DNA from 2 places in the Priestia sp. ABM2_011 genome. Region 2 is predicted to be linked to the other one. Evidence: riboswitches for the same ligand, from Rfam matches in the RefSeq annotation. Region 2 holds a riboswitch; the other holds the start of a gene.
What was found. Region 2 has a riboswitch for thiamine pyrophosphate ahead of tenA (thiaminase II). Riboswitches for the same ligand answer to the same signal wherever they lie in the genome.

Region 1: linked by a shared signal. The riboswitch ahead of thiT (energy-coupled thiamine transporter ThiT) and the one ahead of tenA (thiaminase II) in region 2 are both predicted to bind thiamine pyrophosphate.

The regions. Positions count from the first base shown of each region.
Region 1 covers NZ_JBSWUB010000001.1:2,793,442-2,800,305, forward strand. The annotation lists gene ACXAE4_RS15120 (GNAT family N-acetyltransferase) at 1-210, shown strand, start outside; gene ACXAE4_RS15125 (hypothetical protein) at 314-682, shown strand; gene ACXAE4_RS15130 (amino acid permease) at 719-2,158, opposite strand; lysine riboswitch at 2,261-2,445, opposite strand; TPP riboswitch at 2,620-2,720, shown strand; gene thiT (energy-coupled thiamine transporter ThiT) at 2,753-3,361, shown strand; gene ACXAE4_RS15140 (ethanolamine ammonia-lyase reactivating factor EutA) at 3,518-4,936, shown strand; gene ACXAE4_RS15145 (ethanolamine ammonia-lyase subunit EutB) at 4,963-6,333, shown strand; gene eutC (ethanolamine ammonia-lyase subunit EutC) at 6,348-6,864, shown strand, end outside.
Region 2 covers NZ_JBSWUB010000001.1:3,205,319-3,212,182, reverse strand. The annotation lists gene ACXAE4_RS17290 (phytoene desaturase family protein) at 1-436, shown strand, start outside; gene ACXAE4_RS17285 (helix-turn-helix domain-containing protein) at 511-1,743, opposite strand; gene ACXAE4_RS17280 (SDR family NAD(P)-dependent oxidoreductase) at 2,052-2,831, shown strand; gene ACXAE4_RS17275 (ArsR/SmtB family transcription factor) at 2,844-3,146, shown strand; gene ACXAE4_RS17270 (aldehyde dehydrogenase) at 3,160-4,560, shown strand; gene tenA (thiaminase II) at 4,588-5,277, opposite strand; TPP riboswitch at 5,374-5,472, opposite strand; gene ACXAE4_RS17260 (TspO/MBR family protein) at 5,699-6,445, shown strand; gene ACXAE4_RS17255 (hypothetical protein) at 6,747-6,864, shown strand, end outside.

The DNA of each region.
Region 1 (6,864 bases), 410 kb from region 2:
TATGGCATTGGAAAACAGCTTATGAAGCGGATTTTGGAATTGGCTAAAGAACTCAACCATCACGTTGTCATTTCAGGGATTACAAAAGGGAATGATATCAGTATCAAAATGCATGAGCAATTTAATTTTACATTTTGCGGAGAATTTAAAGAAGTAGGCTGGAAATTCGATCAGTGGCAAGATGTGCTTTTTTATCAGCTTATTTTATAAGATGTATGACACCTTTACACATTGTAACGTTTTAGTTTCATGTGTAAAGGTTATTAAAATAATAAGTCATTTTATTATTTTAATACGAAAGGTGTTAGCTATCATGAATACACATTTTCAATATCAGCATATAAGAGCTATTCCAAAAAGATGGTCCAAAAAAGAACTGCATATCCAGCTGAATAGAATCAAACACAATTCTGAACTATCTACTATAACAGCAGATCCGCTTTTTCACCTGTTACAATGTACTCGTTCGGGCCTTCAAACTAAGCAAGAAATCATAGACTACATCCAAACCATTCCTAATCACCAACTTCCATCTTTTGCAACTCGTTTAAGCAGGTTAATTCAGCGTATTTATTATATCGAAGCTGCTGATTACTATAACCGTCCCCTCAAAGGTTATATGCTTGTTATGAAAAACCAACCCGCTTATATATCTCTTCATTTTGCCGATCAGCTCATATAAAAAAAGCTCTCTATTCTTTTGAATAGAGAGCTTTTTTTATTCGTATTTTTTCACTGTTACTTGACATTCTTTTAACGGGATAAGCTTCGACTTTTTCGTCCATTTGTATCCTAACCAAACAATTAAGAATAAAGGAAGTCCGATATAAGAAACAAGTACACCGTACCAGTCAATCGAGTCACCCATAAACGCCGAATAGTTTTGGCCTAAAATAACAACGGCACATAAAATAAAGGCAAAGATAGGGCCAAATGGGAAAAGTTTTGCATGATATGGAAGTTCACTCAAATCATGACCTTGAGCAACAAATGCTCTTCTAAAACGATAGTGGCTGATCGCAATTCCTAACCAAGCAATAAAACCAGACATACCAGAAGCATTAAGTAACCACGTATATACCGCACCGTCTCCAAAAAATGAAGCACCAAATGCAAGTGTACCGACAAGTGCCGTTGCGATTAAGGCATTAACTGGAACGCCTCGTTTATTCACTTTTGCTAAGAACCTTGGTGCTTTTCCATCTTTCGCTAAGTTCCACAGCATACGCGTAGAAGCATACATACCTGAGTTACCAGCAGATAAAACAGCTGTTAAAATAACGGCATTAATCGCTGATGCTGCAAACGCCAGACCTGCTCGTTCGAATATTAAAGTAAACGGACTTACTCTCACGTCATCACTTGCTAATGAATTCGCTGTGTATGGAATAAGCATTCCAATAACAAAAATAGCTAAAATATAAAATAACAAGATGCGCCAGAAGACTTGTTTAACTGCGCGAGGAACCGTTTTTTCCGGATCTTCACTTTCTCCAGCTGCGACTCCAAGCAACTCTGTTCCTTGGAATGAAAAACCAGCTGCCATAAATATACCTAGTACAGTGAAGAATCCACCGTGAATCGGTCCATCACCAAGCGTGAAGTTTTTGAAACCTGGTGCTTCATTGTTAAAGATACCAAAAATCATCATAATACCAATAACTAAAAAGATAATAACCGTTACTACTTTAATTAACGAAAACCAAAATTCAGATTCACCAAATCCTTTTACAGAAAGGTAGTTAAGCCCAAACATAATTAATAAAAACAGGGCACTCCATAAAATAGAAGAAGAGTTCGGGAACCAAAATTTCATAATAAGGGCTCCAGCGGATAATTCAGCTGCAATCGTAATAGCCCAGTTATACCAGTAGTTCCAGCCGAGAGCGAAACCAAAGGATGGATCTACAAAACGAGACGCATACGTACTAAATGAACCAGCTTCAGGCATATAAGCTGCGAGCTCTGCTAGGCTGGTCATCAAAAAGTAAACCATTACGCCAATAATAGCGTAAGCTAAAAGCGCTCCCCCAGGTCCTGCTGTGTGAATTGCTCCACCACTTGCTAGGAATAAGCCGGTTCCGATGGCTCCTCCTAATGAAATCATCGTTAAGTGGCGAGATTTCAACCCACGTTTTAATTCTTGCTGCTCTTGCATAGATAAATACTCCTTTCGAATGTACGGAAAGAGACGGGATAACATAAAAAAAGCCCGCAGTATATGTGCGCGCTTTTAAATCTGAAAACCGCGTCAACCTTCCGTGAAGATAGCTCTTCACATCACTCGCATGATGTGACAGTTCTGTTCCTGTTCGGAGACAGCCCCAGCTTAAATCAACCGAGAAGTGATTTAAACTTCGGCAATTTTTCCTTTCAAGCAACATCCTCAATGTTCTCTGCATTTCCGTTACTTTACTATTAAAAACTGCGACCTCTACCTCATCGATTAGGATGAGGGTTTTTTATATTCAATTGACATAAAAGAAGTATAACAAATACTAAAACGATTGTCATTATAAAAAATAGATTCAGAAAATAGAAACATCTTTGAAATCTCTCGAATCTATTTTGTTACGTATGGTATAATAAACATTGTCTTTATACTACATAAATATCCAAACGTACCACAGGGGGAGCCGCCGTGCTGAGAGTGAACGAAATGTTCAGACCCTTAGAACCTGTTAGTTAACGCTAGCGTAGGAATGTGGGAATAGTAGCATATAGTTGCTTACTCCTGTGTAAACCGTTTGATATGAATGATTCAAAAACAGGAGTGAGAAACGTGAATAAAGCATTACCTTTACAGGCTAAAATTGAAATAGCTATTTTTGCAGCATTGGCACTTCTACTTGACCTTTTGCCTTCCATTAAGATTGCAACGGCTGTAAGTATTTCGTTCTCCATGGTGCCCATTTTTATTATGTGCTTTCGCTGGGGAGTAAAAGGCGGGGCTCTATCTGGTCTATTATGGGGGCTTTTGCAGTTAGCGACAGGAACGGCTTATATTTTAACAGCGCTACAAACATTTATTGAATATATTGTGGCTTTTGCTTTTATAGGTTTTGGAGGTATTTTTTCACAATCTATTAAAACAAATTTAGCTACCAATAACAGATCAAAAGCTTTTGTTTTGATTGTTTTATCCCTTATTATCGGAAGCTTCGCACGTTATTTCTGGCACTTTATTGCTGGTATTATTTTCTGGGGATCGTACGCACCAAAAGGTATGTCCGCTCTGTGGTATTCTTTTTCAATGAACGGTGTTTCAATGGTAGGGTCACTAATAGCCTGCTTAGTCATTCTTTCATTGTTAATTCCATCGGCATCAAGAATGATTGTAACTAAATCACATTCATCATAAGAAAAAAGACTAAATCTACCAAGATTTAGTCTTTTTTTTCATTTGTCACCTTTGTTTACACAAAAGTGTGTCAGGTTTGATAACATAGTTAGTGAAATATTCAAAAAACTGTTTTATGATAGTCAACATATTCAAACGAGATAAGGGATTGATAGCATGCTACAGAAATGGATCACGAGCATAGGTTTAGATATTGGAACAAGCACAACAAAACTGATTGTAAGCAAGCTGTTAATAGCAAATCAACAAAATCAGTTTACGCTGCCAGGCTGTCAAATTATTGATCGTCGCGTAACGTATGCAAGTTCTATCTATACCACACCTATGGTAAACGAGGTTGAAATCGATGTTCAACGATTAACGGTACTACTAGAACAAGAGTACAAGAATGCAGAAATCTCCTTAGATCAAGTGGAGGCGGGCGCTGTGATCATCACAGGAGAAACTGCTAGAAAGCAAAATGCAGAGAGTATCGTTCACTATCTAGCCGAACATGCTGGAGATTTCGTTGTTGCAACAGCCGGTGCTGATTTGGAAGGAATATTGGCGGCAAAAGGATCAGGAGCAATCCAACATTCCGCTGAAACAAATGCAGTAATTGCCAATATTGATGTAGGAGGAGGCACTGCTAACATCGCCTTATGTCAAAATGGAAAAGTGATAGAAACATTTACCCTGCATGTAGGCGGGAGATTAATTCGGCTGAATTCAGACGGTTTTGTAACCTACATTTCACCTTATTTAACTGAATTTTTAAAAAATAATTCTTTAATACTGCGAGAAGGTGAAAAAGCAACATTTGAAAAACTCTCGTCTATCTGTCAATTACTAGCTGAAGAAACCGTGAATTATGTAAAAGCGCTGAAGCAAAATTCCACGCTGCTCGTTTCTCCTCATACAAGATCTTCTATCCAACCAGAAACAATCATGATTTCAGGAGGAGTAGGGGCAATGATGGAGAAGCAGAAGCCAAAAACAGTGAGGAAAGTCGCTGTACATGGAGACATTGGTCCTCTGCTAGCGTATCAGTTTCAATCCATACACGTATCTCAAGCCGCTGAAACAACGCGCGCTACTGTCATTGGGGCCGGCATGCAAAATACAGAAGTTAGCGGATCAACCGTATACATTAAATCAAAGCGGCTGCCGCTAAAAAATATTCCGATTATAGAGATACCCGTACAGCAAGAGGAGGAGTGGAATCCGCAGCTGTTTCAAGAAAGAGCTCGAACGGCATGCATGCAGGCTTCAACTGTTTTCAGCGCAGAAGATCCTCCCGTTGCTATTGCTTTATCTCATTTCCCTTACTGCAGCTATATAATGCTGCAAGAATTAGCAAAAGTAATAAGCGCTGAATTTGGTGCTTGTTTTAAAGGAGCTAAGTGCCTCGTTGTTTTATGCGAGCAGGATATTGCTAAAGCTTTAGGACAAGCACTAGCCAAACAGGAGAAAGAATTAGAAATTATTTGTTTAGATCAAATTGACTTTACCCACGGAGATTATATCGATCTAGGGTTACCCGTAGCTGGAGAGGCAATCTCTGTTTCGATTAAAACACTCGCTTTTTCATCATAATCAACTGAACATACAAGGAGGAAAAGATGTTTAAAACTACCCGGTTGTTAGGAGAAACATTTTCATTTTATAGCTTGAAAGAAATTATGGCCAAAGCAAACGAAGAACGTTCTGGAGATCAGCTCGCACGAGTTAGCGCTGAGTCAATGAAAGAACGAATGGCAGCCAAACAAGTGCTAGCTGATATCACACTTGCTGATATTCGAAATTACCCGCTGCTAAGCGCAGATGAAGACAACGTCTCGGCATTAATCGAAAGTCAGGTTGATTCATCGGTTTACGACATTATTAAAAATTGGACAGTAGGGGAGTTAAGAGAATACATCTTATCTGATGAGCATACCGGAGAAGACCTTCTTGCGCTTAGCAAAGGATTAAACAGCGAAATGATTGCGGCAGCTACTAAAATTATGTCCAATTTAGATTTAATTCAAGGAGCTGCCAAGATAGAAGTGCAAACTACTTGTCAAACGACTATCGGTCAAAAAGGCGTATTGGCTTCAAGAGCCCAGCCTAATCATCCTTCAGATAACTTAAAAGGAATGAGAGCATCTCTCTACGAAGCGTTAAGCTATGGAATTGGAGATGCGGTTATCGGAATTAACCCTGTTATTGATACAACGGATAATATCTACGCGCTTTTAAATGAAACAAAAAATATAATCAACGAATGGTCGATTCCTACTCAAAACTGTGTATTATCACATGTGACGAGCCAAATGAGAGCAATCGAAAAAGGAGCAGCTGCTGACTTGATTTTCCAAAGTTTAGCAGGCACAGAAGCCGGTAATGATTCATTTGGGATTTCACTGTCTATGCTCGATGAAGCGACAGCGTTAATTCATGAAAAAGGGACAGCAAAAGGTCCGAACCGCTGGTATTTTGAAACAGGACAAGGTTCTGAACTGTCAGCAGAAGCCCACTATAATATTGATCAAGTAACGCTCGAAGCTAGATGCTATGGCTTAGCTCGCCACTACAAGCCTTTCTTAGTTAACACGGTTGTTGGATTTATTGGACCTGAATATTTATATAACAGCAAACAAGTCCTGCGAGCTGGGTTAGAAGATCACTTTATGGGCAAAATGCACGGCTTGCCTATGGGAGTAGACGTATGTTACACCAATCACATGGATGCTGATCAAAACGATATGGATAATTTAAGTATGCTTCTAGGAACAGCTGGGGTGAACTTTGTAATAGGAGTGCCCATGGCTGATGACTGCATGCTAAACTATCAGTCTCTTAGTTATCATGATATCGCAACCGTGCGCAATGTACTCGGCCGTACCCCAACTCCGTTATTTCAAAAATGGCTTGAAGATCAGCGTATTATGGAAAACGGACGCTTCACATCAAGAGCTGGAGACCCAACTATTTTTATGAATTTGATTTAAGGAAGGTGCTTACTATGATACCAAAGTCAAATCGCGATCCGCTTGAAACACTGAAACGATTTACCCCTGCCCGCATAGGTGTTGGCCGTACGGGAACAAGGCCGCTAACAAAAGACGTTTTATCTTTTCGCACAGATCATGCCGCAGCCGTAGACTCTGTATACGGCTCAGTTTCAGAAGATATTCTATCTGAGTTTAACCTTTTTTCTGTGAATACACGCGCGGAGTCAAAAGAACATTATTTAAAACGGCCGGATCAAGGGAGGTTATTAGCAGATGGCGCTAAGAAAGAGATTTTAAAAAACTGCGTGCCACAGCCTGATGTACAAGTAGTGGTATCAGATGGACTGAGCGCTAAGGCAATTGAAGAAAACATGAGCGACGTGCATCCTGCTTTAATTGATTCACTGGAGTCATATGGACTTCGTATCGGGACTTCGTTTTTTGTAAAAGGAGGACGAGTTGCATGTATGGATGAAATTGGTGAAATCATAAAGCCAAAAGCACTTGTGCTATTGATTGGAGAGCGAC
Region 2 (6,864 bases):
TTTATTTATTTCCGTGTCTCATCCTGACGATCGTTTTCGTGCGCCTCAAGGCAAGCGTACAATTACAGCATCTACTCACATTGAGCTTAGCAAGTGGAGTAACAAGGAAACCTATGATGTTCAAAAACAAGTTCTTGAGAAAAAAATGATAGCAGGAATTAAAACTATCATTCCTAACATTGAAGAAGCAGAGCATCAAATTTCAGGAGCTCCTAAAGCATGGGAAAGGTTCACTTCTCGCCCAAACGGCGGAGTGGGAGGCTTTCCGCAAACGTTAGATCATGCCTTGTTCAACAGCATTTCGCATCGATCTGGCTTACAAGGGCTGTGGTTATGCGGAGATACAGTGTTTCCGGGAGCGGGGACTATAGGCGTATCGGTAAGCGGCTATCATGCTTTTCAAAGTATAACGTCTCATCAGCATAGGTTACCTTAACGTTTCGTACAGACAAACTACTAGTGCTTATACCATCAAAAAACACCGGCCCTATTATCATAGGGCCGGTGTTTTCAGGAGAGAAACAGCTTCCACCACTTCCGTTTTCGCTTCATATCAGCAGCGGCGGTTTGTCTGAAGGTTTGGACAAAATCACTAAACATTTCTTCGCGTTCAGCTACGCTTTGACGATGAAGCTTACGCTCTTTCTCCATTTCTTTCAAATAATAGACTCGTTCTTCATTCATCGAATCAATTAAATCACGAAGCTCTTCTGTCGTATTAGTTGAAGAATTGTTTAGTTTTTCAACCATAAATTTCACTTGATTCATCGCAACGGTAGAATTGCTTGAGAATCGGTCTAATAAATACTGCATTTCTTTAGAGGATTCATCCGCATTCTCCATGACATCTTTCATGAACAGACGCATATCCTCTGTTTTTTCTTCCGCAATTGTTGAATAATCTTCAATCAAAGAAGTGACTTCATCAAACGATTTTTCGTTAGAACGGATAATTTTTTTAGACATATTTTCTACATCTCTTGCGCTGCGTTCTGAAGACTCAGAGATATATGCCCCGACCGACTCCACCATTTCTACAGTTTGAGTAGCACTTTTTTCAAGCTCTTTTTTTACTTCTCCGACAATTTCTTCCCGAACTTCATTTCGCATTCCTTCTCGCATTTCTTTTAACAAATCAGCTTTAAACGTATCAAGTACTTCAAACACATCTTCATAGCGGCGAACAGCTTCTACTAGTTCCCCTTGAAGCAGCTCTTTTTCATTCACGACAAGGTCGTTTGGTTTTGGTTCTTCAATAGAAGCAGAAATAGCCTGCTTTTCTTCTTCAGTAGCTAATCGTGCTTCAGGTATAGGAGGGGTCTTCTCTTGCTTATTCTCTGAAATGCTTTCCTGCTTTTCAGCAGCTTTTTTCTTTTCTTGCTTCATCTGTTTATTGGAGTGTTCTTGAAAATCGATGACGTTTTCTTTTTTAGCAGTTTTCAACTTTGCTGGTTCTTCTTCTTTTGAAACCGCTGCCTCTGATTCCATCACTAAATGCTCCTGCTCTTCTTGTTCCTTTATCAGCAGCTGAACATATTCTTTGACTTCATCTAACGTACATTGTTCATCAAACAGCTGTTTAATATCATTAAATAATTCAATTTGTTCCTCTGTATAGACACGGGCCCCATCTACTCGTTCAATTGTTAAATAGCTGCCCAATAATTTTTCCCATTGTTTTAACGTTTTCTTTTCTACCTCTAATTGATCACTTACTTTTTTAATTGTATACGTCTCCATCATTTTTTATTTCCTCCCTTATCTATTTTCATCCAACTATGTAATGGATTATTTGTTGTATGTTGTATTCACCATATCTTCACTTGTTTTCCTGCTAGGTGACAAAGGTTGTCAAAACTAGACGACATTAGCCTTCTATGTAAAGAAAACGCATATTTTGTAAAAAAATGTACAGAAATGCGCAAATGGCAAAAATGGAAAACATAAAAGAAAAGGAGAGTATAGAAAACAGTTGACGGGAAAAAATGAATCCTATAAGATAAGTTTAAATGTTTAAGTTCTTGAACATATAAACATAAGGAGTGAACACTATGTCACAGCATTATGCGCTCATCACCGGTGCGTCCGGAGGAATAGGTAAAGAGTTAGCTTATCAATTCGCAAAGGATGGCCATTCTTTAATTTTAGTTGCCAGAAGTGCTGATAAACTAACAGCGATTAGAGAGAATTTAAAATCTACTTATAATATTGACGTGATAACGGTTGTAAAGGATTTATCAAGAGAAGAAGAGATACAGTCACTGTATGAAGAACTTAAAAATAAAGAAATGCACGTTGATTATTTAGTGAACAATGCAGGTTTTGGACTATACGGTAAATTTATTGAAACAGCTTTAGATGAAGAGTTAAACATGATTGACTTAAATATCCGAGCATTAACTCATTTAACAAAATTATTTTTACCCGATATGGTCAAAAGAAATCACGGGAAAATTTTAAACATTGCGTCCGTTGCTGCATTTATGCCGGGTCCGCTTATGACAGTGTATTACGCAACGAAAGCGTACGTATTATCTTTCACAGAGGCCCTTGAAAATGAATTAAGAGGTACCAATGTAACGGTAAGTGCTCTATGCCCGGGTCCAACTAAAACGGGTTTTAGCGATCGGGCCCAGCTGAGCAATTCCAAGCTTTTTCAAAGCGGTGCAATGGATGTAGAAGCAGTTGCTAAAGCGGGCTATAAAAAATTTATGAAAGGTCAGACGGTTATCGTACCAGGAGTACAGTTTCGTCTCGCCACCTTCATCCCGCGCTTTGTACCAAGAAAGTGGCTTTCATCCGTTGTCCGCAGAACACAAGAAATTAAATAAAGGAGAATATTTATGAGTGAAAAAGCAGTGGAGTTATTTCGTGCCAGCATTCCTATTTTTCAGGCTCTAAGTGATTCAGCAAGACAAGATATTATTTTGCTGCTCGCGGAAAAAGAGCCTTTAACCGTTAATGAAATTGCAAACGAGTCTACTTTATCACGACCGGCAATTTCTCATCATTTAAAAATTTTACGTGATCAAAAGCTTGTGCAAATTGAGCAAAAAGGAACGCAGAGATATTATTCATTAGCTTTAAACGAGGCAGTTGAGCTATTAAAAAGCTTGCTTGCTACAGTTGAAGCTGAATGTTTATAGGGAGATGAAAGAGATGAACCACGAGCAATTCTATATCACAGATGAAACGGTCATTGAACATATTGTCTCTACACAAAAGCAGTATTTCTATGCACAAAAGACAAAGAGCATCAGCAGCCGCATTCAAGCGCTGAATAAGCTCAGAGACGCAGTCAAACAAAACGAGCAGAGAATTATGGATGCTTTAAAGCAAGACTTGAATAAATCCGAAGTAGAGGCGTACACGTCGGAAATTGGGATTTTACTAGAGGAAATTCGGTTTACGCTTAAGCATTTAGCAAAATGGATGAAGCCTAAAAAAGTAAAAACCGCTTTAACACACGTGGGCTCTAAAGGGAAAATTGTTCCTGAACCGTATGGAGTCGCGTTAATTATTGCTCCGTGGAACTATCCGTTTCAATTAGCGCTGTCTCCTTTAGTAGGAGCGATTGCCGCTGGAAACACGGCGATTATAAAGCCTTCTGAATTAACGCCTAGCGTATCTCGGGTTATACAAGAATTACTAGCTGAGGCTTTTGATCCAGCATTTGTGACCGTGATTGAAGGCGCTGTAGACACGACGAGCCTGCTTTTAAAACAGCCCCTCGATTATATTTTCTTTACGGGAAGTGTAAATGTAGGGAAAATTATTATGCAAGAAGCAGGGAAGCAGCTTATTCCCGTCACGCTGGAGCTAGGAGGAAAAAGTCCGTGCATTGTACATGAAGATGCAAACCTAGATTTTGCAGCGAAGCGAATTATGTTTGGCAAAGGAATGAATGCAGGCCAAACGTGCGTTGCTCCCGATTATTTGCTCGTGCATAAAAAGGTAAAAGCGCAGCTAGTGGAGAAACTTCGCGAAGCGATTTATCAATTTTACGGTAGTAATCCGCTTGAAAGTGAGCGCTACGGCCGTATTGTCAGTGAGCGCCATTTTATTCGGCTAGTTGAGTTTTTAAAAGACGGAAACGCTATAGTTGGAGGCGGGTATAATAAAAGTACGCTCACAATAGAACCTACGGTGTTAAGTGAAGTAAGCTGGACATCAGACGTTATGCAAGAAGAAATTTTTGGGCCTATTCTTCCTATGATTGAATACGAAACGTTAGACGAAGTTATTCATAAAGTTCAAGAAAAAGCTAAGCCGTTAGCTCTTTACTTGTTTACGGAAAGTGCAAATGTACAAAACGTCATAACGGAGCGTCTTTCATTTGGAGGAGGCTGTATAAATGATACGCTTATGCATATCGCTACGCCATATTTACCCTTTGGCGGAGTTGGAGAAAGCGGTACGGGCCAATATCATGGAAAAGACAGCTTTCAGACATTTTCTCATTTTAAAAGCATGCTGTCTCAAACAACCAAGTTTGATTTGTCATTCCGCTATCCTTCAGAGAAACAAAACTTGAAAATGATTAAAAAATTATTGAAATAAAAAGCCTCCTGATAGGAGGCTTTTTCGTTATTTTGAAAGTGAAAGCTGAGAAAGCGGCCATTTTTCTTGTGTATACGCCATTTCCCAAAATAAATACTCCAGCTCACAGCTTTTGATAAAGTGATCTTTCATACGATTACGTTCTTCTTCAGTCGCTTGCTCGGTGAGTTCATCAAGTTTGTTACAAAACCATTGTGTTGTGCCATTCATTTCTTCATTATTATAAAACTGAATCCATTCATAAAAAGGATGAGAAGGAGATGGATTTACTTGTTCTGTAATGCGCTGGCCAATTTCAACGTACGTCCACGGACATGGAAGAAGCACGGCAATGATTTCCGCTAAGCTGCCTGTATGCGCAACGCTTGTCATATGGTTAATGTAGTGGCTGGCCGTTGGTGAAAGAGCCTCAGTGTGGAGGTCTTCATAGCGTACGCCTGCTACTTCACAAAAATTATTATGAGGGTGTACTTCACTATGTAATACCGTAGAAATGCCGGCATTAAAGGCTTCCATTTCGGTACGCGTACGGCATTTTGTTAAAGCAGCGCCGTAAATGCGGACAAATGCTGTTAAGTATTCGTAGTCTTGAGAAACGTAGTGAATAAGCGCTTCTTTTGGCACGTCTCCTTCAGCAATTCCTTTAATAAAAGGGTGGTTAAAAATGGCTTCGTAAATATAGTTTGCTTCTTGTCTTAATTGAGATGAAAATGACATCAAAATCCTCCTTTAATTATGAGGAAGTCACAAACAAGCACATAAAGGAAATAAAAAACACTCCGTTTATAAACGGAGTGGCAAAGGACAGTACAAAACTGAACATTGCCACTTTCCTACGCTGGTATGAGCCAGATCAGGTTCAAAGGGATCAAGAAAACTTGTCTCAGCCGGTCGGCACCCCTAGTGGACTTCCTATTAGTCTATGTTTAACTTACCATATATTCTGAAAAATAGAAAGCGTTACGGAAAATTGTTCCCTAACGGTTTTTATCTCTTAAAGAGGTAGCTTCTTGAAGCTATTTTTAATCATTTTTGTTTAAAAATGCATATTTTTAGGGAAGAAGAGGTATTAATGAAGGGAAGAGCCGTTTTCGTCTCCGAAACATTCCCATATAAATAGAAGAAAGGAGAGAACAAAATGGCAAAATTTCGTTTGTATGCTGTATTAAATACAGTAGGCTTGGCTATTACACTTCTTGTGAATTATTTAGCAAATGCGATTCCAATAGGAGGCAAAACAACGGCAGAGGCTTCTGCGCAAGTTCCTACGTTGTTTACACCAGCCGGTTATGCCTTTGCTATCTGGGGCGTTATTTATTTGTTATTAACCATTTGGGTTATACGCCAATTTTTTGCAAGAGAAGATCAAAAGGAAATATATGCACGTATCGGCATTTGGTTTTTTCTAAACTGTTTGTTAAATAGTGCGTGGATCTTTATTTTCCAAAACGATTACTATAAGTTATCCCTTTTAGTTATGCTCTTTATTTTAGGCACATTAATGATTGTATATTCCATTATTCAGCATTCTCGGATGACGACATGGTTTATGCGTCTGCCGATTTCGCTTTATCTTGGATGGATTTCTGTTGCGACTATTGTTAATGTATTTGTCGTATTTCAAGCAAATGGAATACAGCACTTACTTGGCCTAAATGAGTTAGCATGGACGATTATTATGCTGCTGGTAGGGGCTGCGCTGGGCATTATGTTTACATTAAAAAACCGAGACGCTGTTTATCCGCTTGTTTTTATTTGGGCTTATATTGCCATTGCGGTGAAACAAAGTGGAAATCAGCCAATTGTCATTACTGTTATCATCTCGATTGTTTTATTAGCAATTGCTATTATTGTGGGACTGATTAAACGCTATAGACGTTTTTAAAAAGAAGCTCTAGCTTTTGTAAGCTAGAGCTTTTTATGATGCTCTTTTGATTGTAAAAAAGCAGCTGTAAAAGCAATTAAGCTAATTAAAATACCAAAAGGAACAACAATTGGTACGAATGATAAAATAAATGTCATAAGCGTAACCTCCATGTTGCATCGGTGCATAATGAAAAATTCAACTTTTTAAATTGAAGTTCCGCTATTATAGTATGCTAGGCTTTATGTTTGGAGCCTATATGTTTAGAAATAAACGAAAAAGGCAACATACGTTACATATAGTTTATATAGGAGGAGTTAAAATGGAAACATATTTAGTGGCTTACACAGATAAAGACGATATGGAATATAAACAAGTGACGTGCGAGAGTTATGAAGATGCAGAGCGTACAGTTCTTCGTTTAGAGAGAGAAGGGCATA